3 regions of the Streptomyces sp. NPDC056452 genome follow, and region 3 is predicted to be linked to each of the others. Evidence: riboswitches for the same ligand, from Rfam matches in the RefSeq annotation. Region 3 holds a riboswitch; each other region holds the start of a gene.
What was found. Region 3 has a riboswitch for thiamine pyrophosphate ahead of thiO (glycine oxidase ThiO). Riboswitches for the same ligand answer to the same signal wherever they lie in the genome.
Positions count from the first base shown of each region.

Region 1: another riboswitch for thiamine pyrophosphate. It lies ahead of ACFQ6X_RS07575 (thiamine ABC transporter substrate binding subunit); the one in region 3 lies ahead of thiO (glycine oxidase ThiO).
Region 2: another riboswitch for thiamine pyrophosphate. It lies ahead of thiC (phosphomethylpyrimidine synthase ThiC); the one in region 3 lies ahead of thiO (glycine oxidase ThiO).

Region 1 covers NZ_JBHTRI010000005.1:236,084-246,387, forward strand. The annotation lists gene pyrH (UMP kinase) at 119-895, shown strand; gene frr (ribosome recycling factor) at 1,011-1,568, shown strand; gene ACFQ6X_RS07560 (phosphatidate cytidylyltransferase) at 1,568-2,656, shown strand; gene ACFQ6X_RS07565 (hypothetical protein) at 2,733-2,897, opposite strand; gene rlmN (23S rRNA (adenine(2503)-C(2))-methyltransferase RlmN) at 2,970-4,076, shown strand; TPP riboswitch at 4,154-4,260, shown strand; gene ACFQ6X_RS07575 (thiamine ABC transporter substrate binding subunit) at 4,332-5,429, shown strand; gene ACFQ6X_RS07580 (ABC transporter permease) at 5,474-7,087, shown strand; gene ACFQ6X_RS07585 (ABC transporter ATP-binding protein) at 7,090-8,112, shown strand; gene ACFQ6X_RS07590 (SRPBCC domain-containing protein) at 8,209-8,661, shown strand; gene ACFQ6X_RS07595 (LOG family protein) at 8,698-9,816, opposite strand; gene ACFQ6X_RS07600 (hypothetical protein) at 9,851-10,304, opposite strand, start outside.
Region 2 covers NZ_JBHTRI010000002.1:29,555-39,858, forward strand. The annotation lists gene ACFQ6X_RS02440 (cytochrome ubiquinol oxidase subunit I) at 1-160, opposite strand, end outside; gene hisC (histidinol-phosphate transaminase) at 446-1,525, opposite strand; gene ACFQ6X_RS02450 (LacI family DNA-binding transcriptional regulator) at 1,929-3,041, shown strand; gene ACFQ6X_RS02455 (metallophosphoesterase) at 3,216-4,271, shown strand; gene ACFQ6X_RS02460 (hypothetical protein) at 4,454-5,290, shown strand; gene ACFQ6X_RS02465 (DUF805 domain-containing protein) at 5,506-5,862, opposite strand; gene thiC (phosphomethylpyrimidine synthase ThiC) at 6,183-8,012, opposite strand; TPP riboswitch at 8,005-8,138, opposite strand; gene ACFQ6X_RS02475 (YibE/F family protein) at 8,210-9,565, shown strand; gene ACFQ6X_RS02480 (SsgA family sporulation/cell division regulator) at 9,623-10,060, opposite strand; gene ACFQ6X_RS02485 (IclR family transcriptional regulator) at 10,162-10,304, opposite strand, start outside.
Region 3 covers NZ_JBHTRI010000045.1:11,733-22,036, reverse strand. The annotation lists gene ACFQ6X_RS32175 (trp operon leader peptide) at 1-39, opposite strand, end outside; gene ACFQ6X_RS32170 (class II 3-deoxy-7-phosphoheptulonate synthase) at 137-1,489, shown strand; gene ACFQ6X_RS32165 ((2Fe-2S)-binding protein) at 1,651-1,920, shown strand; gene bfr (bacterioferritin) at 1,934-2,413, opposite strand; gene ACFQ6X_RS32155 (sulfite oxidase-like oxidoreductase) at 2,570-3,202, shown strand; gene ACFQ6X_RS32150 (deoxyribonuclease IV) at 3,251-4,114, opposite strand; gene pknB (Stk1 family PASTA domain-containing Ser/Thr kinase) at 4,120-6,033, opposite strand; gene ACFQ6X_RS32140 (thiazole synthase) at 6,183-6,977, opposite strand; gene thiS (sulfur carrier protein ThiS) at 6,980-7,240, opposite strand; gene thiO (glycine oxidase ThiO) at 7,237-8,454, opposite strand; TPP riboswitch at 8,452-8,564, opposite strand; gene ACFQ6X_RS32125 (hypothetical protein) at 8,616-8,957, shown strand; gene ACFQ6X_RS32120 (NAD(P)/FAD-dependent oxidoreductase) at 9,055-10,218, shown strand; gene ACFQ6X_RS32115 (Rv2175c family DNA-binding protein) at 10,286-10,304, shown strand, end outside.

The DNA of each region.
Region 1 (10,304 bases), on a different contig from region 3:
CAGTCGCTGGCCGCACTCATGCCGGACGACCGCAGAACTGACGAGGAGGCCATTGCCGCTGAGGGACACCAGACCCACCGGCAATGGCCTTCTTCGTATGTGCACGAGGAGAATCTCCATGAACAAGGGCGCAGACGCCTCCCAGGGTGACCACAAGGGCGACGACGGCAAGATTTCCGGCCGCTTCATGCTGAAGCTGTCCGGCGAGGCGTTCGCCGGTGGTGGGGGTCTCGGCGTCGACCCCGATGTCGTGCACGCCATCGCCCGCGAGATCGCCGCGGTCGTACGGGACGGCGCGGAGATCGCGGTCGTCATCGGCGGTGGCAACTTCTTCCGCGGCGCCGAGCTGCAGCAGCGCGGCATGGACCGGGCACGGTCCGACTACATGGGCATGCTCGGCACGGTCATGAACTGCCTGGCACTGCAGGACTTCCTGGAGAAGGAAGGCATCGACTCACGCGTCCAGACCGCCATCACGATGGGTCAGGTCGCGGAGCCGTACATCCCGCTCCGTGCCGTACGGCACCTGGAGAAGGGACGCGTCGTCATCTTCGGCGCGGGCATGGGCATGCCGTACTTCTCCACCGACACCACCGCGGCCCAGCGCGCCCTCGAGATCGAGGCGGAGGCGCTGCTGATGGGCAAGAACGGCGTGGACGGCGTCTACGACTCCGACCCGAAGAACAACCCCGCTGCGGTGAAGTTCGACGCGCTGGAGTACAGCGAGGTGCTCGCCCGCGACCTCAAGGTCGCCGACGCCACCGCCATCACGCTCTGCCGTGACAATCAGCTTCCGATCCTCGTCTTCGAGCTGACCACGGAGGGCAATATCGCCCGCGCGGTCAAGGGTGAGAAGATCGGCACGCTCGTGAGTGACGAGAGCACCAGGGCCTGACGGCCCAAAGGATGGACAACGGCCTGCCGGTCGGACACCGTGCAGGTGAGGACGCGACGCAGGATCCGCAGGGCCCGACGATGCCGGGCCCACTCAAGACACGCAGGAGCACGTGGTGATCGAAGAAATCCTCCTCGAGGCCGAGGAGAAGATGGAGAAGGCCGTCGTGGTCGCCAAAGAGGACTTTGCGGCGATCCGTACCGGCCGTGCGCACCCGGCGATGTTCAACAAGATCGTCGCCGACTACTACGGCGCGCTGACCCCGATCAACCAGCTGGCCTCGTTCTCGGTCCCCGAGCCGCGCATGGCAGTGGTGACTCCGTTCGACAAGACCGCGCTGCGCAACATCGAGCAGGCGATCCGCGACTCCGACCTCGGCGTCAACCCGAGCAACGACGGCAACATCATCCGTGTGACGTTCCCGGAGCTCACGCAGGACCGCCGCAAGGAGTACATCAAGGTCGCCAAGACCAAGGCCGAGGACTCCAAGATCTCGATCCGCTCCATCCGCCGCAAGGCCAAGGAGTCGCTCGACAAGCTCGTCAAGGACAAGGAGTCCGGCGAGGACGAGGTCCGCCGTGCGGAGAAGGAGCTCGACGACACCACCGCGAAGTACGTCGCACAGGTGGACGAGCTGCTCAAGCACAAGGAAGCCGAGCTGCTCGAGGTCTGATGAACGACTCTTCCTGGGGCGCCCCGCAGGGCGCCGGCTACTGGGGTCCGCCCGAGATGGGGACCGCTCCGGCGGGTCCTGCCCACGATGTGCACGTCGCCCAGCAGACTCGGCCCATGCCCATCGTGCCGGACGTTCCCGACGCAGGTAGAGACGCAGACGACCGCGACAACCGGGACAGGGAAGCCGCGCACGTCAGCGGTCCCCTGTTCCGTGACGAGAAGCAGCAGGAGCCCATGTCCACCTCGTTGCCGTCGCCCCCACCGCAGAAGAAGCGGGCAGGTCGTGATCTGCGCGCCGCGATAGGGGTCGGTCTCGGGCTCGGCGTGGTCGTGGCCGGTTCGCTCTTCATCGTGAAGGCCGTCTTCGTCGGTGTGGTCGTGCTGGCGGTGGTGGTCGGGCTCTGGGAGCTCACCTCGCGCCTCAAGGAGCGCAAGGGGATCAACGCCCCCCTCGTGCCGCTCGCCGTCGGCGGCGCCGCCATGGTCGTCGCCGGCTACGTGCGGGACGCGGAGGGCGCCTGGGTCGCCATGGCGCTCACCGCGCTCGCGGTGCTCGTCTGGCGGATGACCGAGCCGCCGGAGGGCTACCTCAGGGACGTCACGGCCGGTGTCTTCGCCGTCTTCTACGTGCCGTTCCTGGCGACGTTCGTCGCGATGATGCTCACCGCGGACGACGGTCCGTGGCGGGTGCTGACCTTCCTGCTGCTCACCGTGGTCGCCGACACCGGTGCGTACGCCGTCGGCTGGCGCTTCGGTACGCACAAGCTCGCGCCGCGCATCAGTCCCGGGAAGACCCGCGAGGGCCTCTTCGGCGCGATCGGGTTCGCGATGGTCGCCGGTGCGCTGTGCATGCAGTTCCTGATCGACGACGGCAGGTGGTGGCAGGGGCTGCTGCTGGGCCTCGCGGTCGCCGCCAGTGCCACCCTCGGTGACCTGGGTGAGTCCATGATCAAGCGTGACCTCGGGATCAAGGACATGGGCACACTGCTGCCGGGTCACGGCGGCATCATGGACCGGCTCGACTCGCTGCTGCCGACCGCGCCGGTGGTCTGGCTGCTGCTGGTGCTGTTCGTCGGATCCGGCTGAGCCACTGTTGCGGCCACGTGCCGTGTGACCTGCAGTTCTACGAGTGAGGGTCCGTTGCCCACAGGGCGGCGGACCCTCACTCGTGCGGTGTCCGGGCCTCGGCGCCGGGGGTGGGCAGCCGCACCGCGTACAGCAGTCCTTGGGTGCGATCGGTCACGGTCGTGCGCGCGGCCCGCACCCGCCCGTGGGCCGTCACAAGGCCTCCGACATCGGCGGACGGCGCCGGCAGCGCCCCGGACACGGTCGCGCCCTCGCCCACCCGGGCGGGCGACGACCTCTGGTACCACGGCGTGTCTGCGACACTGGAAGAACCATGCCTAAGCCCGGAGAACTCCAGTTTGTCGCGCCCCGCGGAGCCAAGCAGCCGCCGCGGCACCTCGCCGACCTCAGCCCCGACGAGCGCAAGGAAGCAGTCGCCGCGACCGGCGAGAAGCCCTTCCGCGCCAAGCAGCTGTCGCAGCACTACTTCGCGCGGTACGCGCACGACCCGGCCGAGTGGAACAACATCCCGGCCGCTTCGCGGGAGAAGCTCGCCGAGGCGCTGTTCCCCGACCTGATGTCCGTGATGCGCCACATCAGCTGCGACGACGACACCACCCGTAAGACGCTCTGGAAGCTGCACGACGGGACGCTCGTCGAGTCCGTCCTCATGCGGTACCCGGACCGGGTGACGATGTGCATCTCCTCGCAGGCCGGGTGCGGGATGAACTGTCCGTTCTGCGCGACCGGGCAGGCCGGCCTCGACCGGAACCTCTCGACCGCCGAGATCGTGCACCAGATCGTGGACGGCATGCGGGCGCTGCGCGACGGTGAGGTCCCGGGCGGGCCCGCGCGGCTCTCCAACATCGTCTTCATGGGTATGGGCGAGCCCCTGGCCAACTACAAGCGCGTCGTCGGGGCGATCCGGCGGCTGACCGACCCCGAGCCGGACGGGCTCGGACTCTCGCAGCGTGGGATCACCGTGTCCACGGTGGGCCTGGTGCCGGCCATGCTGCGCTTCGCCGACGAGGGCTTCAAGTGCCGTCTCGCCGTCTCGCTCCACGCCCCGGACGACGAGCTGCGCGACACCCTCGTTCCCGTGAACACGCGCTGGAACGTCCGGGAGGTGCTGGACGCGGCGTGGGAGTACGCCGAGAAGTCCGGCCGGCGCATCTCCATCGAGTACGCGCTGATCCGCGACATCAACGACCAGGCATGGCGGGGCGACCGGCTGGGCCGGCTGCTCAAGGGCAAGCGGGTGCACGTCAACCTCATCCCGCTGAACCCGACGCCCGGTTCCAAGTGGACCGCCTCGCGGCCCGAGGACGAGAAGGCGTTCGTCGACGCGATCGCCGCTCACGGTGTGCCCGTCACGGTCCGTGACACCCGTGGTCAGGAGATCGACGGGGCCTGCGGACAGCTGGCGGCCTCCGAGCGCTGACGCGGTTCCGGGTACGGGCGCCATCCGGCCGGAACGGCGTGATCCGGCCGGTGTAGCCTGGCCCGGAAATCAACTTCATATTCCGACAGGGGAGCGCCACAGCGCTGAGAGTGCGGCACCGAGCCGCAGACCCTCTGAACCTCGCCCGGGTCATTCCGGGTAGGAAGTTCGGACCTTACTCAAGCTGTTGCGCCCTGCCCGCTCGCCGAGCGGGTGGGGCCGCGTCTCTTCCTGGTCACTTCCAGGAGGAATCACATGAACACCACCACGAAGTGCGCCGCGACGGCGCTTGCCGCCGCGCTGGGCGTCACCGTGCTCGCGGGCTGCGGCGGATCCGACGACGATGCCTCCGGTTCCGGGAACTCCAAGGCCTCCAAGACGGTGACGCTCGTCAGCCACGACTCCTTCAACGCCTCGGACTCGGTCCTCAAGGCGTTCACCAAGGAGACCGGCTACACGGTCAAGGTGCTGAAGAGCGGTGACGCCGGTGCCGCGCTCAACCAGGAGATCCTGACCAAGGGATCCCCCCGGGGCGATGTGTTCTTCGGCGTCGACAACACGCTGCTCTCGCGCGCCCTGGACAACGGACTGTTCACGCCGTACGAGGCGAAGGGGCTCGACCGCGTCGCGGCCGACACCCAGCTGGACGCGGACAAGCACCGGGTCACGCCCGTCGACACCGGCGACATCTGCATCAACTACGACAAGAAGTACTTCGCGGACAAGAAGCTCGCGCCGCCGCAGTCGTTCGACGACCTGTTGAAGCCCGCGTACAAGAACCTCCTCGTCACCGAGAACGCGGCGACCTCCTCGCCCGGCCTCGGCTTCCTCCTCGGCACCGTCGCCACCTACGGCGAGGACGGCTACCAGGACTACTGGAAGAAGCTGAAGAACAACGGCGTCAAGGTCGTCGACGGCTGGGAGCAGGCGTACAACGAGGAGTTCTCCGGCTCCGCGGGCGGCAAGAAGACCAAGGCCGACCGGCCGCTCGTCGTCTCGTACGCCTCCAGCCCGCCCGTCGAGGTGCTGTACGCGGAGCCCCGGCCCACCGAGGCACCGACCGGGGTCGCCACCGGAACCTGCTTCCGCCAGATCGAGTTCGCCGGCCTGCTGGACGGTGCGAAGAACGAGGCGGGCGGCAAGGCACTGCTGGACTTCCTGATCAGCAAGCAGTTCCAGGAGGACATGCCGCTCAACATGTTCGTGAACCCGGTCGCGAAGGACGCCGCCCTGCCGGAGCTCTTCACGAAGTTCGGTGCGACCGTCGACAAGCCGGCGACCGTGGACCCGGAGAAGATCGCCAAGAACCGTGAGCAGTGGGTCCAGTCGTGGTCCTCGCTCGTCGTGAAGTAGCAGCGCGTCCCTCCTGGAGGGGGAACGCGGCGCGGCTCGGCCTGATGGCCGTGCCCGTCGCGTTCTTCGCGCTGTTCTTCGCCTACCCCGTCGTCGCGATCGTCGGCCGGGGGCTGAAGGCGGACGGCGTCTGGCAGTTCGGCCGGATCGGCGAGGTGCTGAGCCGGCCGGACATCGCCGACGTCCTCTGGTTCACCACCTGGCAGGCGCTCGCGTCGACCGTGCTCACGCTGCTGATCGCGCTGCCGGGAGCCTACGTCTTCGCCCGGTTCGACTTTCCCGGCAAGCAACTGCTGCGTGCGGTCGTGACCGTGCCGTTCGTCCTGCCTACGGTCGTCGTGGGGACGGCGTTCCTGGCACTGCTGGGGCGCGGCGGATTTCTCGACGAGCTGTGGGGCGTCCGGCTGGACACCACGGTCTGGGCGATCCTCCTCGCCCATGTCTTCTTCAACTACGCGGTCGTCGTACGGACCGTCGGCGGGCTGTGGTCGCAACTCGACCCCCGTCAGGAGGAGGCCGCCCGGGTGCTCGGCGCGGGACGCCTCGCGGCCTGGCGGCGGGTCACCCTGCCCGCGCTGGCGCCTGCCGTGGGCGCCGCCGCCCTGATGGTCTTCCTCTTCACGTTCACCTCCTTCGGAGTCGTCCAGATCCTCGGCGGTCCTGCCTACTCCACGCTGGAGGTGGAGATCTACCGGCAGACCGCCCAGCTGCTCGATCTGCCGACGGCCGCCGTGCTGACCCTGGTCCAGTTCGCCGCGGTCGGCGGGATCCTCGCCGTACACGCGTGGACCGTGCGGCGCAGGGAGACCGCGCTGAGGCTCGTCGACCCGGCGCAGACCTCCCGCCGGCCGCGCGGGGCCGGGCAGCGTGCCCTGCTCGGCGGCGTACTGCTGACCGTCGCGCTGCTCATCGTCGTGCCCCTGGGCGTGCTGGTGGAACGCTCCCTGGACACGTCCGGCGGCTACGGCTTCGGCTTCTACCGCGCGCTGCAGTCCGCCGACGCGAGCGGCTCCACGTTCCTGGTCCCGCCGCTGGAAGCCATCGGGAACTCGCTGCAGTACGCGCTGGTCGCGACCCTCATCGCCCTCGTGATCGGCGGTCTCGCCGCGGCGGCCCTGACGAGGCGGGCAGGACCGCTGGTGCGCGGCTTCGACGCGCTGCTGATGCTGCCCCTCGGGGTGTCCGCCGTCACCGTCGGCTTCGGCTTCCTGATCACGCTCGACGAGCCGCCCCTGGACCTGCGTACGTCCTGGATCCTCGTACCGCTCGCCCAGGCGCTGGTGGGCGTTCCCTTCGTCGTACGGACCATGCTGCCCGTCCTGCGCGCGGTGGACGACCGGCTTCGGGAGGCAGCGGCGGTGCTCGGCGCCTCGCCGCTGCGGGCCTGGCGAGAGGTCGATCTGCCGCTGGTGCGCCGGGCGCTGCTGGTGGCCGCGGGCTTCGCGTTCGCCGTGTCACTCGGCGAGTTCGGGGCGACCGTGTTCATCGCCCGCCCCGACAACCCCACCCTGCCGGTGGCGGTCGCCCGGCTGCTGGGGCGGTCCGGGGAGCTCAACTACGGGCAGGCGATGGCACTCAGCACGATCCTGATGCTCGTCTGCGCGGTGTCGCTGCTCCTGCTCGAACGTATCCGCACCGACCGATCCGGGGAGTTCTAGAGATGCTGGCACTGGACGCGGCCACGGTCCGCTTCGGGGAGCGGACCGCGCTGGACGCCGTGGACCTGGAGGTCGCCGACCACGAGATCGTCTGTGTCCTCGGGCCCAGCGGCAGCGGCAAGTCGACGCTCCTGCGGGTCGTCGCGGGGCTGCAGCGGCTGGACGGCGGACGGGTGCTCCTGGACGGAGCCGACCAGGCCGCCGTGCCGGTGCACCGTCGCGGGCTCGGGCTGATGTTCCAGGACCACCAGCTCTTCCCGCACCGGGACGTCGGCGCGAATGTCGCGTTCGGGCTGCGGATGCACGGGGTCTCCCGGGCCGAGCGCGACCGCAGGGCCGACGAGCTCCTCGACCTCGTCGGCCTGCCCGGCGCCGGACGGCGGGCCGTCGCCGCCCTGTCGGGCGGCGAGCAGCAGCGCGTCGCCCTTGCCCGCGCGCTGGCACCCCGCCCGAAACTGCTGATGCTGGACGAGCCGCTCGGGCAGCTGGACCGGAGCCTGCGCGAACGGCTCGTCGTCGAGCTGCGCACCCTCTTCGGTCGGCTCGGTACGACGGTGCTCGCCGTCACCCACGACCAGGGCGAGGCCTTCGCCCTCGCGGACCGGGTGGTGGTCATGCGGGACGGCAGGATCGCCCAGGCGGGGACCCCTCTGGAGGTCTGGCAGCGCCCTGCCTCCGCGTTCGTCGCCCGGTTCCTCGGCTTCGACAACGTGGTGGAGGCGACGGTGACCGGCACGGCCGCCGACACGCCATGGGGCAAGGTGCCGGTGCCCGAGGACTCGCCCCAGGGCACGTGCGAGCTGCTGGTCCGGCCGGCCGGGGTACGGATCGGCGGCGCGAAGGACGGGCTGACCTGCACGGTGGGCGCGCGCACGTTCCGGGGCCACCACGTCGCCGTGACCCTGCACCCCGCCGACGGGCCCGCTCTGGAGGCCGAATGCGGGCTGCGGGACACCCCGGAGGAGGGGGCCACGGTGGGCGTGAGGTTCGACGTTGCGGAGACGGTGGTCCTCTCCCCGGCCTGACCCGGACGCAAGGCCCTCGGGCCCGGCCCGTTCGGCTGGCGGAGCACCCCGGAGCCTGGTCCCCTGGACACGGAACCGTCGGGAAGGACAGGGATCATGACTGGATCAGCACGCGAGGGCATCGACATCACCCGCGTCGTCGACGCACCGCGGGACCGGGTCTTCGCAGCCTGGACGGTCCCCGAGGACTTCGCCGCCTGGTACGGGGGTGACGCGGACGTGCCGCTGGACCGGGTGTCGATGGACGTCACGCCCGGCGGTGAGTGGAGCCTGGTCATCATCGTGCCCGGCGCGGAGATGCCGTTCCACGGCGTCTACCGGGAGGTGTCCGCCCCCGAGCGACTCGTCTTCACGCTCAAGGACCGGAGCGCGCCCGCGGACGCCGAGGGCGAGACCGTCACGGTCACCTTCACCGAGCGCAGCAGGAAGTCCACCGAGATGGTCTTCCAGCAGCGCGGCGGCCATCTCACGCCCGAGCAGTACGCGGCGGCCGAGGACGGCTGGGACGCCTTCTTCGACGCCCTCGACGTCCGCCTCGCCGCCCGCTGAGCCGACCGGCGAGCCGGTGGAACCTGGGCCTGCCGTTCAGTCCGTCAGCCGGGCGAGGGCCCCGGCTGCCTCTTCCACCGTGTCGACGAGCGCGATACGGGACTCCATCGCCCGGTCCGCCGCCAGCGCGCTCAGCAGCGGCCAGGCGGGCAGCTTCTCCGTCCAGTGCGCGCGGTTCACCAGCACCATCGGCGTGGGCGCGGAACGGGACTCGTAGTAGTTCGGCGTCGCGTTGTCGAAGATCTCCTGCACGGTCCCGGCGGCGCCGGGCAGAAAGATCACACCGGCGTTCGAGCGGGCCAGCAGCCCGTCCTCGCGCACGGCGTTGGCGAAGTACTTGGCGATGTGGTCCGCGAAGGCGTTCGGCGGCTCGTGGCCGTAGAACCAGGTCGGGATCGCGACCGAGGATCCGCCGTCGGGCCAGCGGCTCCGGACGGCGAAGGCAGCAGTCGCCCAGTCGGTGACCGAGGGGCTGAACGACGGTGACGCGGCGAGGAGTTCGCAGGCCTTGAGCAGCATCGCGTCGGAGTGCGGGGCTGCGTACGCGCCGAGGTTGGCCGCCTCCATGGCACCCGGGCCGCCGCCCGTCGCCACGGTCAGACCGCTGCGGGCCAGCTCCCTGCCGAGTGCGGCGGCGCCGCGGTACGCCTCGGAACCGCGGGCCATGGCATGGCCGCCCATCACGCCCACCACCCGGGCCCCGGCGAGGTGTTCGTCCAGAGCGTCGGAGACCGCGTCGTCGTGGAGCGCACGCAGCATCGAGGCGAAGACATCGCCGTTCGACTTGGTCAGCTGGAACCAGTCGTACGCCCGCGCGTCCGGCGTCGACCCGTAACCGCCCTCGGCCAGGCCCTCGTAGAGGGCGTCGGGGGTGTAGAGCAGTCCGCGGTACGGGTCGAAGGGCAGCCCGGGCACCGGCGGGAAGACGAACGCCCCGTCCGCCCGTATCTTCGCCTCGGCACGGGGATCCATGCGGCAGCCGAGGAAGACCGCGCCCCGGGTCTCGGTCACGAGGAGCGCCTCGCCCCGGCCGGTCAGGTCGACGGACTGGACACGATGGCCGGCCAGGGTCCCGGCGGCCACTGCCACGTCGAATGCGGTGAGCGTCTCGATCTCGACGCCGGGTGCGTACGTGTTCTCGTCCGGATTCTCCACGCCGCCATGCTACGGACCGCCCCGGCGCCGGGTGTCACCCCGTCAGAGGAAGGGCCGCCAGCTCCGCGATCACCCAGGTCAGCGGGGCGAAGACAGCCAGCAGCACCAATGCCCGCAGGGCGGCGGCGCCGCGGAGCGAGGAAGCCGGTGCGCCGAGCCGGAGCAGGGTCTCGGCGGTACGCGTCCGGGACTGCTTGGCCTCCAGCGCGGAGGTCAGCAGCGTCGCCGTCGTACAGCCCAGGACGAGTACGGCGCCGAGCGTGGTGAGCGGGCCGAAGGGCCGCGGTCCCCCGTCGTACAGCACCGACCCCGCGATCACCCCGGACAGCACCGCGCAGACGATCCCGAGCGGACGGCCGATCCGGCGCGCCTCGTCCATCAGGACCCTCCCCGCCAGCAGACGCACGGCTCCGGGGCGCACCGACTGGAGCAGCCGCCCGCAGAGATGGGTCAGGCCGGGACCGGCCATGGCCAGACCGATCGCCGTG
Region 2 (10,304 bases), on a different contig from region 3:
CCCTGAGGTACTTCTCGTTGTCCGTGCGCACCCAGGCGGTCTGCAGGCCGGCCGTGAGGGCGGCGAGGGAGATCGTCAGTGGGACGAACAGGAAGTGGTAGACGGTGGTGATGCCGAACTGCCATCGCGCCAGAGTCTCTGGCGCCAGAGCTAGGTTCACGCCCTTTTCTCCTTACGTCGCCGTGATCACAGCCGCAGCTTGCCCCACCAATCCCACCGATCACGGGATGAAACGGGGTGCGCTTGTGAACGCGTTCACATTCACAAGCAATTATGGCGCACACATCTTCGAAGCCATCGCGCGGGGGGTGCTTTCCGGCCGACCGGACCGAGCCACCGATACCGGACACCGCGTCCACGTCCGTCCGGCCGCTCAGCACAGTGGCCCCGGACCTCGTAGAACGAGGTCCGGGGCCACCGGCACGCAGGCGGTCGAGCCGCCCTCCTACCGCTCCCTGTGGAACGACTCCGCCACCTTCAGGAACACGTCGTTGGCCTCGGTCTCACCGATCGTGACCCGCACGCCCTCACCCGCGAACGGCCTGACCATCACACCCGCCCGCTCGCACGTCGCGGCGAATTCGAGCGTACGGTCCCCGAGCCGGAGCCAGACGAAGTTGGCCTGGGACTCGGGCACGGTCCAGCCCTGCTTCACCAGCCCCTCGTAGACCCGGGTGCGCTCGCCGACCAGCGACCCGACCCGGCCCAGCAGTTCGTCCTCCGCCCGCAGCGAGGCGACCGCGGCGTCCTGGGCGACCTGGCTGACCCCGAAGGGGACGGCGGTCTTGCGCAGGGCGGCAGCCACCGGCTCGTGCGCCACCGCGAACCCGACCCGCAGACCCGCCAGGCCGTAGGCCTTGGAGAAGGTCCGCAGCACCGCCACATTGGGCCTGTCCCGGTAGATCTCGATGCCGTCAGGCACGTCGGCGTCCCGGATGAACTCCTTGTACGCCTCGTCGAGCACCACCAGCACATCGCCCGGCACCCGGTCCAGGAAGCGCTCCAGCTCCGCCCGGCGCACCACGGTGCCGGTCGGGTTGTTCGGGTTGCAGACGAAGATCATCCGGGTGCGGTCGGTGATCGCCCCGGCCATCGCGTCGAGATCGTGCACCTCGCCGTCGGTGAGCGGCACCTTGACCGAGGTCGCGCCGCTGACCTGGGTGATGATCGGATAGGCCTCGAAGGAACGCCACGCGTAGATGACCTCGTCACCCGGGCCGGAAGTGGCCTGGAGCAGCTGCTGCGCCACACCGACCGAGCCGGTACCGGTGGCCAGATGGGAGACGGGCACACCGAACCGGTCGGCCAGCTCGTTCATCAGGCCGGTGCAGGCCATGTCCGGGTACCGGTTGAAGTTCGCGGCGGCGCCGAGCGCGGACTCCATGACCCCCGGCAGCGGCGGATACGGGTTCTCGTTGGAGGACAGCTTGAAAGCAACCGGTCCGTCGGCAGCCGCCGGCTTGCCCGGCACATAGGCAGGCACACCATCCAGCTCGGCACGCAGCTTGGGGCTCGTCTCGCTCACCGCAGGTCCTCCTCGACCATCCGTACACATCAATACTGCTCACCTTAAGAGGATTCGACGTCCCTGCGAATGGCCTGACCGGAGAATCGTCCGCTGTGCCGGAAAGCACCGTCAATGCCCGGCAGGACGACGAGCCCTCCGGGGGGAGCGCCGCGCCCCGTGGCGCGCGCCGGTGGCTCACGCCGTAGCGCGCATCACTCGAACAGGTGAGTTGAGACCTCTTCGAGACATGAGCCAATTAGCAGGCCCATGCACACCGACACATGACACATTGGCCTCCAACCCGCCAACACCCTTGATTTGCAAGGCATTTAATGCCTCATGATCATGCAGAAACGTGCCTGTCAACGTACGCATATGCGACCGGCCCAACCCACCGCCGGAGCCCTACTATCGGCTCGCCATGACAGCAGCAGGGAAGCACCAGGTGAGCCGGACAGAGACGCCCCGGCGCAGCGGCCGACAGGGACGGGCGGGGATCCGGGATGTAGCCGCCGCGGCCGGAGTCTCCATCACGACCGTCTCCGACGCGCTCAACGGCAAGGGCAGGCTCCCGGACGCCACCCGCCGACATGTCCGCGAGGTCGCCGAGCGGCTGGGCTACCGCCCGTCCGCCGCGGCCCGCACCCTCCGTACCGGCAGGTCGGGGCTCATCGGCCTCACCGTGACCACGTACGGGGACGAACCCTTCACCTTCACCGAGTTCGCCTACTTCGCGGAGATGGCCAGAGCCGCCACATCGGCGGCGCTCGCCCGCGGCTACGCCCTGGTCATCCTCCCCGCCACCTCGCGCCACGACGTCTGGTCGAACGTCGCCCTGGACGGCACCGTCGTCATCGACCCCTCCGACCAGGACCCGGTGGTCACCGAACTCGTGCGGCAGGGCCTGCCTGTCGTGTCGGACGGGAGGCCGGCCGGCACGCTGCCGGTCACCGCCTGGGTCGACAACGATCACCGGGCGGCCGTACTCGACCTCCTCGACCACCTGGCCGCCGCCGGAGCCCGCCGCATCGGACTGCTGACCGGCACCACCACCGACACCTACACCCGCCTCTCGACCACCGCCTACCTCCACTGGTGCGAGCGGGTGGGCCAGGACCCGGTCTACGAGTCCTATCCGGCCCACGACCCCTGTGCGGGCGCCGTGGCCGCCGACCGGCTCCTCGCCCGCCCGGACCGGCCCGACGCCGTCTACGGGCTCTTCGACCCCAATGGGACCGATCTGCTCGCCGCCGCCCGCCGCTACGGCCTGCGGGTCCCCGAGGACCTGCTGGTGGTCTGCTGCAGCGAGTCCACCGTGTACGCGGCGACCGATCCCCCGATCACGACGCTCTCGCTCAAGCCGCGGAGAATCGGCACGGCTGTCGTCCAGCTCCTCATCGACGCCATCGAGGGCGTCGAGCACGACGGACCGCTGGAGCAGGTGATACCGACGGAACTCATCGTCCGGACGTCCTCGCAGCGTCGTCCGCCGCGCACCACGGTCAGCCCGCCACGCTCCCCCGCCGGGGACTGATCGGATTAATCCGGACCAAACGGTCGGTGAACCATGCGTGCACTCGGATTCACCACCCCTGGTGCGTCCCAGAGCACGATCCGCATTCCTATGATGGGCGCACGACACCGCGGACCACCTCTACCAGGCAGGGCCCGTCAGGTGTACGGCGGCGCGACGGTGGTGGAGGGGTCGATGACTCAGGGGGCCGGTCAGGAACCCGTGGTGCGGACAGCGACGTTGCGTGACTTCCGCGTACCGCCGTATGCGCAGGCACCGATGCCTTCGCCGTCGCCGCATCCCGGCAACGCCGTTGTGGGCGACGAGCCGGAGGGGTACACCCCCACCGCGCGCGATCTTCCCGTGATCAACCGTGGCGACACCGTCCAGGTGCAGGCCGTTCCCCAGCCCCGGCCGGCCTCCGGCACGGGACGGGGCCCCCTCTACGTCGTCGGCGACGTCCACGGCTATCTGGACGAGCTCCTTTCCGCCCTCGGCCGGCAGGGCCTCATCGACTCCGAGGGCCGGTGGTCCGCCGGCAACGCCAGACTGTGGTTCCTCGGCGACTTCACCGACCGGGGCCCGGACGGCATCGGCGTGATCGATCTCGTCATGCGGCTCTCGGCCGAGGCCGCGGCGGCCGGCGGGTACTGCAAGGCCCTCATGGGCAATCACGAACTGCTGCTCCTGGGTGCCAAGAGGTTCGGCGACACCCCGGTGAACTCCGGTGCGGGTACCGCGACCTTCCAGGCGGCCTGGCTGCTCAACGGCGGCCAGAAGACCGACATGGAACGGCTCCAGGACGTCCATCTGCAGTGGATGGCCCGGCTCGACGCGGTCGTGGAGGAGGACGGGCACCTGCTGATGCACTCCGACACGACGGCCTACCTCGACTACGGCACCACCATCGAGGACGTCAACGACACGGTGCACGCCATTCTCACGCGTAACGACGCCGATGAGTGCTGGGACCTCTTCCGCAAGCTCACCAAGCGGTTCGCCTTCCGCGACGAGGGCGGCTCGCAGGCCGTTCGCGAGCTGATGTCGACGTACGGCGGACAGCGCGTCGTGCATGGTCACAGTCCCATCCCGTACCTGCTCGGCGAGGTCGGATCCGAGGACGGCGAAGACAGCGCCCGCCCCGTGGTGGACGGTCCGCACGTGTACGCGGACGGGCTCGCCATCGCCATGGACGGCGGAGTGACCATGGCCGGAAAGCTATTGGTCGTCCAACTTCCCCTGAATGACTGACGGCCGTCGGGGAAGACGCACCCACGACCTGACAACGCCGGCCACTGGGCCTATTTCCGGAAACACCCTGTCAACCCGTGCCGTGGTCGCTCTACCATCGGCGTATCAGTAGCAGGCTCTCCTCCGTTTCCGCCCGATCGCCCGGCCCAGGCGGTCGATCAGGCCCTACGGAGCATCGGGGGATGCACATGAAAAGCGCTCCGCACCTGCTGGCCGAGGACCGACCCGAGTACGAGCGGATCCTTGCCGACTCTCTGCGCCATGCTCACGAACGCCCGGATCTGGACGGTGTGGGGGACCGGCTCAACGCGGAACAACTGCGGACGATGGCGCTGAACGCCACCGCTCTGATCACCGCAGCCGCCGCGACCGAGTACGACCACTACGTGAAGGTCCGCGGCGAACTGCGCGGACCGGCCGACGCCTCGGGTCCCGAATCCGCCCTCGGGTCAGGCCTCGGACCGGCACCGGACGACACAGACGGGGCGGGCGCGGGAACCCTTGCTGTCATCGCCGCGCTGGCCCCTGTGCTGGCCGGCTCCGCCGCCCTCATATTCCTGCTGGTCGGCTATCTCCTGAAGGCCGTCAGCCCGTCCTTGGCCTTCGGCGGCACTCTGGTCGCCGCCGGATGGTTCTTCGCGGCGGTCGCCGCCGCGGCCATCCTGGTCGCCGCGGTCGGACTCCTCCTCACCGCACTGCGGAACGGAGCCACCGCGCTGCCGGCCATGGACGACGAGCAGGAATTGCCGGAGGACGTGGCACGCGCCAGGGAGGCCTGGCGCCACGCACTGCTGGAGCGCGGCATCCTGCCCTTCCTGCGGGACGCCCTGGCCGACCCGACCGCGGGGCCGGCCTCACGGACCCCGCACCGCTCGGCGAACCGCATCCCGAAGATCGGCTACAGCAGACCGGATTTCTCCGGCCCGCAGGACGGCCCGTCGGCCGGACCGCGTCCGTCGTTCACCAGCCCCGACTTCACCAGTCCCGACTTCGGCGGCCCCGAACACCAGCCTGAGTGATCCCGGTCGCGATCCGGCACCGCAGGGGCCGTTTCGCGACCCGGCACCGCAGGGGCCGTTCCACGACCCGGCAGGGCAGGGGCCGTTCCACGACCCGGCAGGGCAGGGGCCGTTTCGCGATCCGGCACGGCGAAGGCCGGGGCAGCTCGCGCTGCACCCGGCCTCTGCGTTGTTCGGTGTGCGTGGTGCTCCGACCACCCGGTCGGAGCGCCCCGTCAGACTCCCTGGGGGGCGAGCTTGGGGTTCGCGCCGTACTCGTTGGCCTCGTGCGCACCCTCGGAGCACATGAAGACGAGCAGGATGATGCCGCCCACGAGCGGGACGAACGAGATCAGGAACCACCAGCCCGAACGGCCCGTGTCGTGCAGCCGGCGGACGACGACGGCGAGCGAGGGGATGATCACAGCGAGGATGTAGATGATGTACGGGATCTGGGTGTCGATGGCAGCACCGATACCGAGCAGGACCCCGGCGATGATGACGTTGAAGAGCGCGAACATCCAGTACTCCTTGCGGCGCGCACGACCGCTGAAGCCCGCGTAGTTCTTGAGTACGTTCAGGTACCAGCTCACTGTGTTTCCCTCCCCTGGCGCCCCCGGTCGGGGCGCACACCTTTTCGGCCAAGCACAGCGGAAGGTAAGGCACAGATAAGGAAGTGGTCAAGCCAGGGCATGCCCCTGCCGAAACGTACATAGACCTGCCACGTTTCCGTGTCCGTACCGTCGCCGAACTGCACCTGGAATCAGGCGATCAGAGGACCCATCACGCGAAACCAGCCATTGCTCATACTCTTCGTGCTCAATGCGGACAATATGATGAACAGCCAGGCGGCGCCGCCCCGGACACGCAACACCCGGGACAGCGCCGTGACTTCCTGCGAATCCGCCAGCAGTCAGTCCGCCAGCGGCAGGTACACACGGTTGCCGCTCGCGGCGAACTCCTTCGACTTCTCCAGCATCCCCGCCTCGATCTCCTCTTCCGAGGCAGAGGGGAGAAGGTCGGGGGCGAACTGCTCCGTGATGCTCCTGCTGATCTTCATCGAACAGAACTTCGGGCCGCACATCGAGCAGAAGTGCGCCGTCTTCGCCGGCTCGGCCGGCAGCGTCTCGTCGTGGAACTCCCGTGCCGTGTCGGGGTCGAGCGCCAGGTTGAACTGGTCCTCCCAGCGGAACTCGAACCGGGCGTCCGACAGCGCGTCGTCCCACTCCTGCGCCCCGGGGTGGCCCTTGGCGAGATCCGCCGCATGCGCGGCGATCTTGTAGGTGATGACGCCGGTCTTCACGTCGTCCCTGTTCGGCAGGCCCAGGTGCTCCTTGGGCGTGACGTAGCAGAGCATCGCCGTCCCCCACCAGGCGATCATCGCCGCACCGATACCCGAGGTGATGTGGTCGTACGCCGGGGCGACATCGGTGGTCAGCGGGCCGAGCGTGTAGAACGGCGCCTCCTCGCAGATCTCCTGCTGGAGGTCGATGTTCTCCTTGATCTTGTGCATCGGGACATGGCCCGGGCCCTCGATCATCGTCTGGACGCCGAACCGCTTGGCGACGGAGTTCAGTTCACCGAGCGTGCGCAGTTCGGCGAACTGGGCCTCGTCGTTGGCGTCGGCGATGGAGCCGGGGCGCAGGCCGTCACCGAGCGAGTAGGTCACGTCGTAGGCCGCGAGGATCTCGCAGAGCTCCTCGAAATGCTCGTAGAGGAACGACTCCTTGTGGTGCGCGAGGCACCAGGCCGCCATGATCGAGCCGCCGCGGGAGACGATGCCGGTCTTGCGGCGGGCCGTCAGCGGGACGTACGGCAGCCGGACCCCCGCGTGCACCGTCATGTAGTCGACGCCCTGTTCGGCCTGCTCGATGACGGTGTCCTTGTACATCTCCCAGGTCAGCTCCTCGGCCCGGCCGTCCACCTTCTCCAGGGCCTGGTAGAGCGGAACGGTGCCGATCGGAACGGGGGAGTTGCGCAGGACCCACTCGCGCGTGGTGTGGATGTTGCGGCCGGTGGACAGGTCCATGACCGTGTCGGCACCCCACTTGGTCGCCCAGGTCATCTTGTCCACCTCCTCCTCGATGGAGGAGGTGACCGCCGAGTTGCCGATGTTGGCGTTGACCTTCACCAGGAACCGCTTGCCGATGATCATCGGCTCGATCTCCGGGTGGTTGACGTTGGCCGGCAGCACGGCCCGCCCTGCCGCGATCTCCTCGCGCACCACCTCGGGCGCCACGTTCTCCCTGATCGCGACGTACTCCATCTCCGGAGTGATCTCGCCGCGACGGGCGTACGCGAGCTGTGTGACCGGCTGACCGTCGCGGCTGCGTCGGGGCTGGCGGGGGCGGCCGGGGAAGACCGCGTCGAGGTTGCGCAGGCCGCCGCGCGGCGACGTGTGCTTGAGGCCGTCGTCCTCGGGGCGCGCGGGGCGGCCCGCGTACTCCTCGGTGTCGCCGCGGGCGATGATCCAGTTCTCCCGCAGGGGCGTGAGCCCACGGCGGACATCGGTCTCGGTGGTGGGATCGGTGTACGGCCCCGACGTGTCGTAGAGCGTCACGTCCTTGCCGTTGGTGAGGTGCACCTGACGGACCGGCACCCGGAGGTCCGGGCGCGAGCCCTGGACGTACCCCTTGTGCCAGCCGATGGACTTCCCGGCCTCGTTGTTCGCCGCGTCCTGCGCATTCTGGGCGTTCTGCGCATTCTGCTTCGAGGCAGGCGTGCGTGCGTCCGCTGTGGTCATGAGACCTACTCCCTACGCCGGCATTACCCGGTAACAGGTTCGGCGGTCGGCGCAGCGTGTCCCGTACGGATATACGGAGGTCAGCGCCCTCTCAGCCCGGTGCTCCGAGCTCCCGCGTGTACAAATGTGCCTCCACGCTAGCCTCCCTCCTGGCGTGCTGGCCAGAGGGCCTCTCCCGTTCTTGGGATGATCGCCCGGTGACGTCCTCCCCGAGCGCCCCCGCACCGCACGGCCCCGAGTCCGGCAGCACGCAGAGCCATGCACCGGGCCACACCCACAGCCACGGCCCCGCCGCGCCCGTGTCCAAGCACCTGCGCAAGGTCATCGCCGCCGTGCTGATCCCGTTCGCCGCAGCGGTCCTCGTCGGTCTGGTGGTCTTCTGGCCGGGCGGCGCTCCCTCCCACGAGCGCACGGGTGTCGGTTTCGACCGGCAGACCCAGCAGGGCAAGGTGGTGGAGATCGCCAGGGTGGACTGCGCGGACGTGAACGCCGCGCAGGTGCCGCCGACCGGCGACACCTCGACGCCCTCGGGGCGTGAGGCCGTCAACGAGCAGTCGGGGCTGTGCAAGAAGGCCACGATCGAGGTGACGACCGGCAAGGACAAGGGCCGAACGTTCGTCGAGATCATCCAGCCCGACGCGACCAGGCAACTGAAGGACCGTCAGGGGGTGGTGGTGGCGTACGCGCCCGACGCGCCCCGTGATCTGCAGTACTCGGTGACCGACGTCGACCGCACGTTCCCGATGGCTCTGCTCGCCGGGATCTTCGCCCTCGCGGTGATCGTGGTGGGCAGGCTGCGCGGCCTGATGGCGCTCATCGCGCTCGCGGTCTCGTTCGCCGTGCTGACGCTGTTCATCCTCCCGGCGATCCTGCAGGGTTCGAATCCGCTGGTCGTCGCGGTGATCGGGGCCAGCGCCATCATGCTGATCGCCCTCTACATGTGTCACGGGCTGACCGCGCGTACCTCCGTGGCCGTCATCGGCACACTCGTCTCGCTGCTGCTGATCGGGCTGCTGGGCTCGCTCTTCATCGGCTGGGCGAGCCTGAGCGGCAACACCGATGACAACACCGGCCTGATCCACGGGCTGTTCCCGGACATCGACATGAGCGGCTTGCTGCTGGCCGGTGTGATCATCGGCTCGCTCGGCGTGCTCGACGACGTGACCGTCACCCAGACGTCGGCGGTCTGGGAACTGCACCAGGCAGACCCGACGATGGGCGTACGACGGCTCTACCGGGCGGGCATCAGGATCGGGCGCGACCACATCGCCTCGGTCGTCAACACGCTCGTACTCGCCTATGCGGGAGCCGCGCTGCCCCTGCTGCTGCTCTTCTCCATCGCCCAGAGCAGCGTGGGAACGGTGGCCACCAGCGAACTGGTCGCGATGGAGATCGTCCGGACCCTGGTCGGATCGATCGGGCTGGTCGCCTCGGTGCCGGTGACGACGGTGCTCGCGGCCCTGGTGGTCTCCGCGGACCGCACGGGGCTCGGCGCGGAAGCCGGAGCTCCTGCCCCCGTACGGACCGGGAGGGGCCGACGCCGTAAGGCGTGAGCGCGAACGCCGGGCCCACATGGCACCGGTGTTGCCTGCTCAGCGGGTGGTCCCTGTTCAGCCGGCGTTCTGTTCCTTGGCGAGGATGCGGCCCAGCGCCTCTTCCAGATTGCCGTCGAAGTCACCCAGCGTGTGCTCCTGCCCCAGTGGCACCAGCTTGTCCGTCCGGTCGAGAAATGCCACAAGAGGCGCCGTGCCGGCGCGGAAGAGCGCACGATCCGTGCCGACCTGGAGCCGGATGTGTACGTCCGAGAGGCCCTCGGGCTCGGTCGGGCCGATATGCACATCGCCGTCGCCGCTCGGGTTGTTGAGACCGTCGAGCAGCAGCTCACGGCCGAATGCCCAGGTGACGGGGGCGTCACCTGGCAGGTGGAAGGTCATCCGGATCGCGTACGGATCGCCCACTTCGTACCGGAGCTCCACCGGAATACGGAACGAAAGCTCCTCGGAGACGAGGAAGCTCATCATGACCTCTGCTTGAACCGACTCGCGCATCGTTCAACCCCGCAGTAGATGAATCTGGCCAGGAATGATCCCCCATGGCCCTATTGACGCCATCGTGGTGCACGCGATAGCAGATCACAAGGAGTGATTTTTCAGATACTGATAGAGAACACGAACGAGCGCAAGAGGCTGGTCACTTCACAGCGTAGTTGTTCGACTGCGGGGAGCAACCGTTCCTCTTGGTCCAGAGGTAGTGAAATGGCCATGGCCGCAACGGCGGTTCCCACCGTGATCG
Region 3 (10,304 bases):
AGCGGTCCACCACCAGTTCTGGGTCGTCTGCGCGAACATGTCCCGAACCCTAGCGGATCCACCGGACAAACGAGCGCGCGTCTCAATTGTTGAGCGCAGGGCTGGACGGGCTCCCCGACCCCGTAATGTTGGGGGTGTGACCGTGAACGCCAATACCTCCGTCGCCGGTGCCCATACCTGGCGTGACCTTCCCGCGGCGCAGCAGCCCGAGTACCCCGATGCCGAGGCTCTGCGCGATGTGCTCGCGGAGCTCGAATCGTATCCGCCGCTCGTCTTCGCGGGCGAGTGCGACCAGCTGCGATCCCGCCTGGCAGCCGTTGCCAAGGGCGAGGCGTTCCTGCTGCAGGGCGGTGACTGCGCCGAGGCCTTCGACGCGGTGTCCGCCGAGCACATCCGGGCCAAACTGAAGACGCTGCTCCAGATGAGCGCCGTCCTCACCTACGCGGCTTCCGTGCCCGTGGTCAAGATCGGCCGGATCGCGGGCCAGTACTCCAAGCCGCGCTCCAAGTCGACCGAGACCCGCGACGGCGTGACCCTGCCGACCTACCGCGGCGACTCCGTCAACGGCTTCGCCTTCACCGAGGAAGCCCGGATCCCGGACCCCGAGCGGCTGAAGCGGATGTACCACGCATCCGCCTCCACGCTGAACCTGGTCCGTGCCTTCACCACCGGCGGCTACGCCGACCTGCGCCAGGTGCACGCCTGGAACCAGGACTTCGTGAAGTCCTCGCCCTCCGGCCAGCGTTACGAGGCACTGGCCCGCGAGATCGACAACGCGCTGAACTTCATGAAGGCGTGCGGCACGGACCCGGCCGAGTTCAAGGCGGTCGAGTTCTACGCCTCGCACGAGGCGCTCCTGCTGGACTACGAGTCCTCGCTCACCCGCACCGACTCGCGCACGGGCCAGCTGTACGACACCTCGGGCCACATGGTCTGGGTCGGTGAGCGCACCCGCCAGATGGACGGCGCGCACATCGAGTTCGCCTCGAAGGTCCGCAACCCCATCGGTATCAAGCTCGGCCCGACGACCACCGTCGACGAGGCGCTCGGCTACGTCGACCGTCTCGACCCCGACCGCGAGCCGGGCCGGCTGACCTTCATCGTGCGCATGGGCGCCGACAAGGTCCGCGACAAGCTCCCCGAGCTGGTCGAGAAGGTCACCGCCTCCGGCGCCACGGTGGTGTGGGTGACCGACCCGATGCACGGCAACACCTTCGAGGCCGCGTCCGGACACAAGACGCGCCGCTTCGACGACGTCCTGGACGAGGTCAAGGGCTTCTTCGAGGTCCACAAGGCCCTGGGCACCCACCCGGGCGGCATCCACGTCGAGCTCACCGGTGACGATGTCACCGAGTGCGTGGGCGGCGGCCACGAGATCTTCGTGGACGATCTGCACCAGCGCTACGAGACGGCCTGCGACCCGCGCCTCAACCGCAGCCAGTCCCTCGACCTGGCCTTCCTGGTCGCCGAGATGTACCGCGACCAGTAGGGACCACCGCTGGGAGCACCTGTGGGGCACGGATCCATGTGATCCGTGCCCCACAGTCGTAGCCGGGGCTTTTACGGGCCTGGCGCGACGGGTAAGGTTAGGTTAGCCTCACCGAAACATCGGGACGGCGCAGCGATCGACCCCGTCGGGAGGTGAACCGCGTGTACGTCTGCTCCTGCTTCGGCATCACGGAACAGCAGGTCAAGAAGCATGCGGACGACGGGGCGTGCACGCCCCGCCAGATAGCCTCCGCCTGCAAGGCGGGGACGGACTGCGGCGGCTGCGTCCGCAGGATCCAGGCACTGCTCGGACGCGGCGACTGCCCGCGTCGTGAGCTCCTCGAGGGGCGGACGGAGCCGACGGGCGCTCCTGCCGGTGCGCCCGTCACCTTCGCCGGTCCGCCGGACGTCCGGCTCTCCGACGCCGCCTGAGCGGGCCCGGCGGTCAGCTCTCCGGCTGCTCGATCAGCTGGGCGATGTAGAGCGGCTCCCCGAGCTTCTCCACCAGCTCCAGCTGGGTGTCGAGGTAGTCGATGTGGTGCTCCTCGTCCGCCAGGATGGACTCGAAAATGTTCGCCGAGGTGACGTCGCCCTTGGCCCGCATCACGTCGATGCCCCGCTTCAGGCGGTCGATCGCCTCCACCTCGACCTGACGGTCGGCCTGGAACATCTCGGTGACCGTCTGGCCGACCCGTACGTGGAAGAGCCGCTGATAGTTGGGCAGGCCCTCCAGGAAGAGGATCCGGTCGGTGAGGATCTCGGCGTGCTTCATCTCGTCGAACGACTCGGCCCGGGTGTACTTGGCGAGCTTCGTCCAGCCGAAGTTGTCCTGCATCTTGGCGTGCAGGAAGTACTGGTTGATGGCAGTCAATTCGGCGGTCAGCTGTTCGTTCAGAAACTCGAGGACCTCGGGGTCGCCCTGCATCGCAGAGGCTCCTTCCAACCGGTGAACTGGGCATGTTTGCGCCGCATCCTTGCATCGCACCCCGCAGCCGTCCAGTAAGTGCACGCTTAGTATGAGTTGCCCGAATCGGGTCTCCCCTGGTCATAACCACCCCTGCCTGTCTGTCACCATGGAGGCATGGGTCAGCCGGAAAGCCGGGAACGCGGCACAGCAGAGCAGTCCGGGCTACCGCCGGGGCAGCGACTGCAGCGTGGCTGGCCGGTCACCCATTACGGGCCGGTGCCCAAGTTCAAGCCCGACCGCTGGGAGTTCAGGGTCTTCGGGGCCACGGCGGACGGTGAGAAGCGCTGCTGGAACCACCAGGAATTCTCCGCGCTGCCGTACTCCTCGGTCGTCGCCGATCTCCACTGCGTGACGAAGTTCAGCATGCTCGGAGCCGAATGGGGCGGAATCCTCGCGCGCTCGGTCGTGGAACTGGCGCCGCCCGCACCCCATGTCACCCATGTGATGGTCTGGGCCGAATACGGATTCAGCTCGAATCTGCGGCTGTCCGACTTCATGTCCGACCGCACGCTCTTCGCCACCCACAAGGACGGCGAACTCCTCACCGCCGAACACGGATTCCCGCTGCGGCTGGTCGTACCGCACCTGTACGCCTGGAAGGGCCCCAAGTGGGTGCGCGGCATCGAGTACATGAGCGCCGACCGCCGTGGATTCTGGGAAGAGCGCGGCTACCACAACATCGGTGATCCGTGGACCGAGCAGCGCTACTCCTACCAGGAGGAGCCCGGGGACGGCCCCGAGCTCTGACCCCGCGGCAGCCGGTACACCCGCACGGAGTACCCCGTCGCGTTCACCTCACGGGCCGACGGGGCCCCGGAGTTCCTTCAGACGCGCCACGTCCGCCGCGTGCCCCTCCTTGCCGCCGGGCGTCTCGATGATCAGCGGCACCCCTTCGGTCGCGGGATGCGAGAACAGCTCCCGGAAGGGTTCGGCGCCGATATGGCCCGCCCCGATGTTCTCGTGGCGGTCCTTGTGCGCGCCCACGACATCCTTGGAGTCATTGGCGTGGATCAGCTTCAGCCGGCCCTCGCCGACCGTGTCCACCAGCAGATCCAGGGTCTGTCGCATGCCGCCGGGACCCGCCAGATCGTGGCCCGCCGCGTAGATGTGGCAGGTGTCCAGGCAGATCCCCAGCTTGGGGTGGGAGTCCAGGGCCTCGAAGTACGGGCCGAAGTCCCAGGTCCGTGAACAGAGCGAGAACCCCTGCCCGGCCGTCGACTCCAGCAGAAGGAACGGATCGTCGTCATGGGTCAGCTCGTCGAGCAGCGGCCTCATGTGCGTACGCACCTGTGCGAGGGCCTCGGACCGCGGTCGCCCGCCCGTCGCCGACCCCGTGTGCACCACCACGCCCAGGGCACCGATCTCCCTGGCCCGGCGCAGCGAGTGGCGCAGCGACTCGACGGACCGCTCGACCGTGGCCTCGGTGTGCGAGCCGAAGTTGATCAGGTACGGGGCGTGGACGTACGCGGGGACGGACTCGGCCGCGCACTCCGAGCGGAACAGCTCGTCCTGCGCCGGGTTCCCCGGCGGCGTCGCCCAGCCGCGCGGATTGGCGACGAAGACCTGTACGGTCTCCGCCGCCAGCTCCCGCGCATAGCCGAGGCCGATTTTCGCGAGGCCGCCCGCCACGGGGACGTGACCGCCTACTGGGTTGCGCATGTGTTCTAGAGACCCTTGGTCTTGATGGTGATCGTGGAGCCTTCCGGGGCCTGTTCGCCGCCGTCGACCGACTGACTCGCGATCGTGTCGCTGAAGGAGAGGAACGCGCGGTCGACCTTGACCTCGAACCCCGCCTCCTCCAGTTCGCTCCTGGCCTCGTCCACGTCCTTCCCGGTGACGTCCGGGACGTCGAGCATGCGCGGGCCCTTGGAGACCGTGAGCTCGACGGTGTCGCCCTCCGCGGCCTCCGCGTCGTCGCCGGGGGTCTGGCGGGCTACGGTGCCCTCGGCCTCGGCGGAGTTGACCCGGTCGGGCAGCACCTCGGTCCTGAGACCCGCCTCCTCCAGCGCGGCCCTCGCGGCCTCGACGCCGAGCCCCGTGACGTCGGGGACGTCGACCGGGCTGCCCTTGCTGATGACCAGGGCGACCGCCGAGTCGGGGTGGCGGTCGGTGCCGACGGCGGGATCCGTACGGATCACCTCGCCCCGCGCGATCTCCTCGCTGAACTCCCGGGTCACCATCCCAGGCACCAGGCCGACCTTCTTCAGCTCGCGCCGGGCATCGGCGAGCGCGATGCCCTCGACGTCGGGCACCTGCACGATCTCCGGCCCGCGCGAGATCACCAGCTTCACCGCGTCGTTGCCCCGGATCCGCTCGCCCGATCCGGGATCGCTGCTGATCACCCTGCCGCGGTCCACCGTGTCGCTGTAGGAACGCTTGACGCCCCCCACATCGAGACCGGCGTCCGCGAGCCGCTTCTCCGCCGCCGTCTGGGTCTGGCCCAGCAGCGCGGGGACCCGGGTGAACTGCCCCGAATTGATGTACCAGACACCCGCACCGACCCCCAGGACCAGCAGGAGGGCGACGAGCGCCGCGAACACCCCCCGCCGGGATCCGGCGGCGAACGGCCGGCGGCCACCCGCCCGCGGCGGCAGCGGGGGCATCTCCAGGCGGCTGGTGTGGTGCGCGGTGCCCTGGCCGGCCGGGATCACCCGCGGGATCACGCTCGTACGGTCGTCGGCGGCGTCATGCGTCTCGGCGATGGCCTGCGGAGGCATCGCGTCCAGCTGCTCCTCGGTCAGACCGGCACGCACCTCGCGGGACCGGGCCAGCAGGGCCACCGCGTCATGGGGCCGGGCCTCGGGGTTGCGGGCGGTGGCGCCCGCCACCAGCTCGTCCAGTCCGGCGGCCAGGCCCGGAACCGCGCGGGACGGGGCCGGGACGTCCTCGTTGAGGTGCTGGTAGATGACCTGCGCGGCGGTTTCACCGGTGTGCGGCTTGCCGCCGGTCAGCATCTCGTACAGCACGACTCCGCACGCGTACACATCGACGCGGGTGTCGGCCGTGCCGTGCTCGATCTGCTCCGGTGCGAGGTACGAGACCGTGCCCAGGAGCGAGCCGGTGGTGTCCGTGACGGTGCCCACCGCCCGTACGAGACCGAAGTCGGCGACCTTCACCCGGCCGTCGTCCCCTATCAGGACGTTCTCCGGCTTCATGTCGCGGTGGACGAAGCCCGCCCGGTGCGCGGCACCGAGCGCGGCGAGGACCGGCTCCAGGATGTCCAGTGCGGCCCGCGGCTGCAGGGCGCCGCGCTCACGCAGGACGTCGCGCAGGGTGCACCCCGCGACGTACTCCATCGCCAGGTACACGTACGCGCCCTGGGCGCCCTGGTCGAAGACGGCCACCACATTGGGGTGCGCCAGCCGGGCCACGGACTTGGCCTCGCGGATGAAGCGCTCCACGAACGCGGCGTCGGTCGCCAGAGCCGGATGCATCACCTTGAGGGCGAGCACCCGGTCGAGACGGGTGTCCACGGCCCGGTAGACCGTGGCCATGCCGCCGACGGCGATGCGCGCGTCGATGCGGTAGCGGCCGTCGAGCAGCTGCCCGACGAGGGGGTCCTGGAGGGTCGTGTCCACGGGTCGAGTCTACGAGCCGCCACGGACACGACGGACGGGCCGGGGCTGCCCGGGGACCGTTCTGAAGCCGAGCCGTGACAGGGACATGCATGTGTTGTGACCGGAGCGCGGCCGGTGGGGCAGCCGTGCCGCCCGGCCGAGCAGTCCCGTCAGAAGGCCGGGCGCTCCGGATCCAGCACCGCCCGGCCCCCGGCGGGCGAGGACGCCTCGGCGAAATGCCGCCTCGGGATCCGGCCGGCCCGGTACGCCAGGCGCCCGCCGTCCACCGCGTGCCGCATGGCCGCGGCCATCAGCTCCGGCTCCTGCGCCCGGGTCACCGCTGAGGCGAGCATCACAGCGGCGCACCCCAGCTCCATCGCCAGCGCCGCGTCCGACGCCGTCCCCGCCCCGGCGTCGAGGATCACCGGGACCGCGGCCTGCTCGATGATCAGCTGGAAGTTGTGCGGGTTGCGGATGCCGAGCCCGGAGCCGATGGGGGAGCCGAGCGGCATGATCGCCGCGCACCCGACGTCCTGGAGCTTCCGGGCGAGGACCGGGTCGTCATTGGTGTACGGAAGGACGGTGAAGCCCTCGTCGGCCAGGGTCTCGGCGGCGTCCAGCAGCTCGATCGGATCGGGCAGCAGGGTCCGCTCGTCGGCCACGACCTCCAGCTTGATCCAGTCGGTGCCGAGCGCCTCCCTGGCCAGCCGGGCGGTCAGTACGGCCTCGCCCGCGGTGAAACAGCCGGCGGTGTTGGGCAGGACGCGGATGGAGAGCCGCTCCAGGACGGAGAGCACCGAGCCCTGCACGGTCGGGTCGAGCCGGCGCATCGCGACGGTGGTCAGCTCGGTTCCCGAGGCGACCAGGGAACGCTCCAGCACCTCGAGGCTGGGCGCACCGCCCGTTCCCATGATCAGCCGGGACGAGAAGGTGGTGGAGCCGAGCGTGAAGAGATCGTCCGACATGGTCAGCCTCCCTGGACCGCGGTGAGGACCTCGACGCGGTCACCTTCGCCGAGGGCGGTGGCGGACCACTGGCTGCGCGGCACGACGGCCTCGTTGACCGCGGCGGCGACACCGGAGTGCGCCGTGGTCAGGGTCGCGACCAGGGCGTCCAGCGCGGTGCCGGCCGGGACGGTGCGGTGCTCCCCGTTGACGGACACGGACACGGACACGGATCCGGAGGTGGACGCAGGTGCGGAAACGGTGGTGGGCAGGGGCTCGGTCATGCGGGCTGCTCCTGAGGTGCTGGAGAGGGGGCTCCGGGGGAGAGGTGCGGCGAGGCGGGGCCCCGGCCGGAGGACGCGAAGCGGCTCGGCGCGAAGGGGCGGGCCTCGGCGGGCAGTTCGCCGGTGGTCAGCACGTGGGCCATCACGTCACCGGTGACGGGCGTCAGCAGCACCCCGTTGCGGTGGTGGCCGGTGGCGAGGTGCAGGCCGGGCAGTGCCGTCGGACCCAGCAGCGGTGCGTTGTCCGGAGAGGCGGGACGCAGGCCCGCGCGGGTCTCGGTCAGCGGAAGTTCGGTGATGCCCGGCACCAGCTCGTGGGCGTCGCGCAGCAGTTCGTAGACCCCGCCCGCGGTGACCGTGGTGTCCCAGCCCATCTCCTCGCTGGTCGCGCCCACGACCAGCTCGCCGTTGGCGCGCGGGACGAGGTAGACGTGACTGCCGCGGACCACCGCCCGCACGGTCCGGCTGAGGAAGGGGGCGTACGCGGGCGGCACGGCCAGCCGCAGCACCTGTCCCTTGACCGGGCGGACCGGTGGCACGACCTCCTCGGGGACCCCGGCGAGCCTGCCGCTGAGACTGCCGGCGGCCAGCACGACCTGGTCGGCGCTCAGCTCCGTACCGTCCGCGAGGACCGCTCCGGCCGCCCGGCCGCCCGTCACACGGAGCCGTTCCGCCCGGACCCGGTGGAAGACCACTCCGGCCCGCTCGCACGCGGTGACCAGGGCCGAGGCCAGTCGGCGGGGATCCACCTGGTGGTCGCCGTCGGCCCGCAGCCCACCGCGCACCCCGGGGGCGAGCATCGGCTCCAGCCGGCGGCACTCGCGGCCGCTCAGCCACTCCGACTCCAGCCCCGAACGCTGCTGCAGGGCGTGCAGCTCCCGCAGATGGGCCCGGTCGTCGGAGTCCAGCGCGACGGCCAGCGTGCCGCAGGTACGGAAACCGGTCTCCTGTCCGCTCGCTTCCTCCAGCTCGGCCACGAACGCCGGATAGCGGGCGGCGGAGGCGACATTGAGGCCGAGCAGCGTCTGCTCGCCGTAGTGGAGTTCGGTGACGGCGGCGAGCATGCCGGCCGCGACCTGGGCGGCCCCGCCGCCCGGTTCGGGATCGGCGACCGCGACGGACATGCCGCGCCCGGCCGCCCGCCAGGCGGTCACCAGGCCGATGATGCCGCCCCCGACGACCAGGACGTCGGATCCGTTCTCGGAGATGCGCATGGGCGTCCAGCCCCTCCCTTCGCCGGCATGACCCGGATCAGGTTCGTACGGTCGGAGGCCGGCCAGCCTCCCTCTCAGCCCGGTGCGTCCGGGCTCCCGCGAGTGCCTTACGTTGGCCACCCTAAACCCCGTCACCCGCAGCCAGTAAGGGAGCAGCCGCCGTGGCCCGTTCACTCGACGGACTCGTCCTGTCGCCCGTCGTCGACCAGGCACCCGGCCAGGTCGGCACCCGCACACGCTTCGCCTACCGTGAGCGGGAGGGCCGGATCTGGGCCGAGTACGCGGGCGGTGACGTCGTCCGCGGACATCTCGTCGGCACCAGGCAGGGCGACACCCTGGACTTCCGGTACGTGCAGCTGAAGCAGGACGGAACGACCTCCGGCGGCCACTGCGTCTCCACCGTCACGGAACTTCCCGACGGCCGCGTGCGGCTGGACGAGCGGTGGGAGTGGGAGTCCCAGGAGGGCAGCGGGACGAGCGTGGTGGAGGAGCTCGCCACCTGACGGAACGTCAGGTGATTAGGGTGGCCGGGTGAGCGAGCAGACGGAACAGCGGGAAACGGGACAGCAGCCGCGCCGGGTCGTGGTCGTCGGCGCGGGCATGGCCGGCGTGCAGACCGCTGTGGCCCTGCGCGAACAGGGCTTCGCCGGCCGGGTCACCCTGATCGGCGCGGAACCGCACCAGCCGTACGACAGGCCGCCCCTGTCGAAGGCGGTCCTGCTCGGCAAGGCCGAGGACTCCGCCTTCGACGTCGACTTCGAGGGCCTGGACATCACCCTCCGCCTGGGCCTCGACGTGAGCGGACTGCGCGCCGCCGCACACGAGCTGGACACCCCCGAGGGCCCCGTCCCGTACGACGCGCTGGTTCTCGCCACCGGGGCCGAGCCCGTCGTCCTGCCCGGCTCCGAGGGCGTTCCCGGTGTCCATCTGCTGCGCACCGTCGACGATGCCGCACGGCTGCGGCCCGTCCTGGAGCGGCAGCACGACGTCGTGGTCGTGGGAGCCGGCTGGATCGGTGCCGAATTCACCACCGCCGCCCGTGCCGCGGGCTGCGCGGTCACCGTCGTCGAAGCCGCGGAACGCCCCCTCGCGGGCACCCTGCCCGCCGAGGTCGCCGCTCCGATGGCCCGCTGGTACGCCGGGAGCGGGGCCGAACTCCTCACCGGCGCCCGGGTGGCACGCGTCGACCCCGGTGCCGTCCACCTCGCGGACGGCCGGGTGATCCCCGCCGGAGCGGTGATCGTGGGCATCGGCGCACGGCCCGCCACCGGCTGGCTGGAAGGCTCCGGCATCGCGCTCGGCCCGGACGGCTCGATCACCGCCGACGGCTCCCTGCGCACCTCCCTGCCCGACGTGTACGCGGTGGGTGACTGCGCCTCCTTCCCCTCCGCCCGCTACGGCGAACGGCTGCTCGTCCACCACTGGGACAACGCCCTCCAGGGGCCCCGGACGGTCGCAGCCGCCCTCGCGGACGGGCGGCCCCGGACGTACGACCCGGTGCCCTACTTCTGGTCCGAGCAGTTCGGCCGGTTCGTGCAGTACGCCGGTCACCACGCCGCGGCCGACACCCTGCTGTGGCGCGGCGACCCGGCGGACCCGTCGTGGACGGTCTGCTGGCTGCGCGAGGGCGCCCTGGTGGCGGTGCTCGCCGTCAGCCGGCCGCGCGACCTCGCCCAGGCGCGCAAGCTCATCGAGGCCGGGGCGCCCATTGATCCGGTGCGTGCCGCGGACCCCTCCGTACCGCTGAAGGCGGCGGCGCTGTAGGACCCGGGTACCTCCTTACGGGCGGCCCGGCTACCGACTGTCGGTCCGGGATGGCAGGCTTGTCCCTGTGACCGAGATTGACGCAA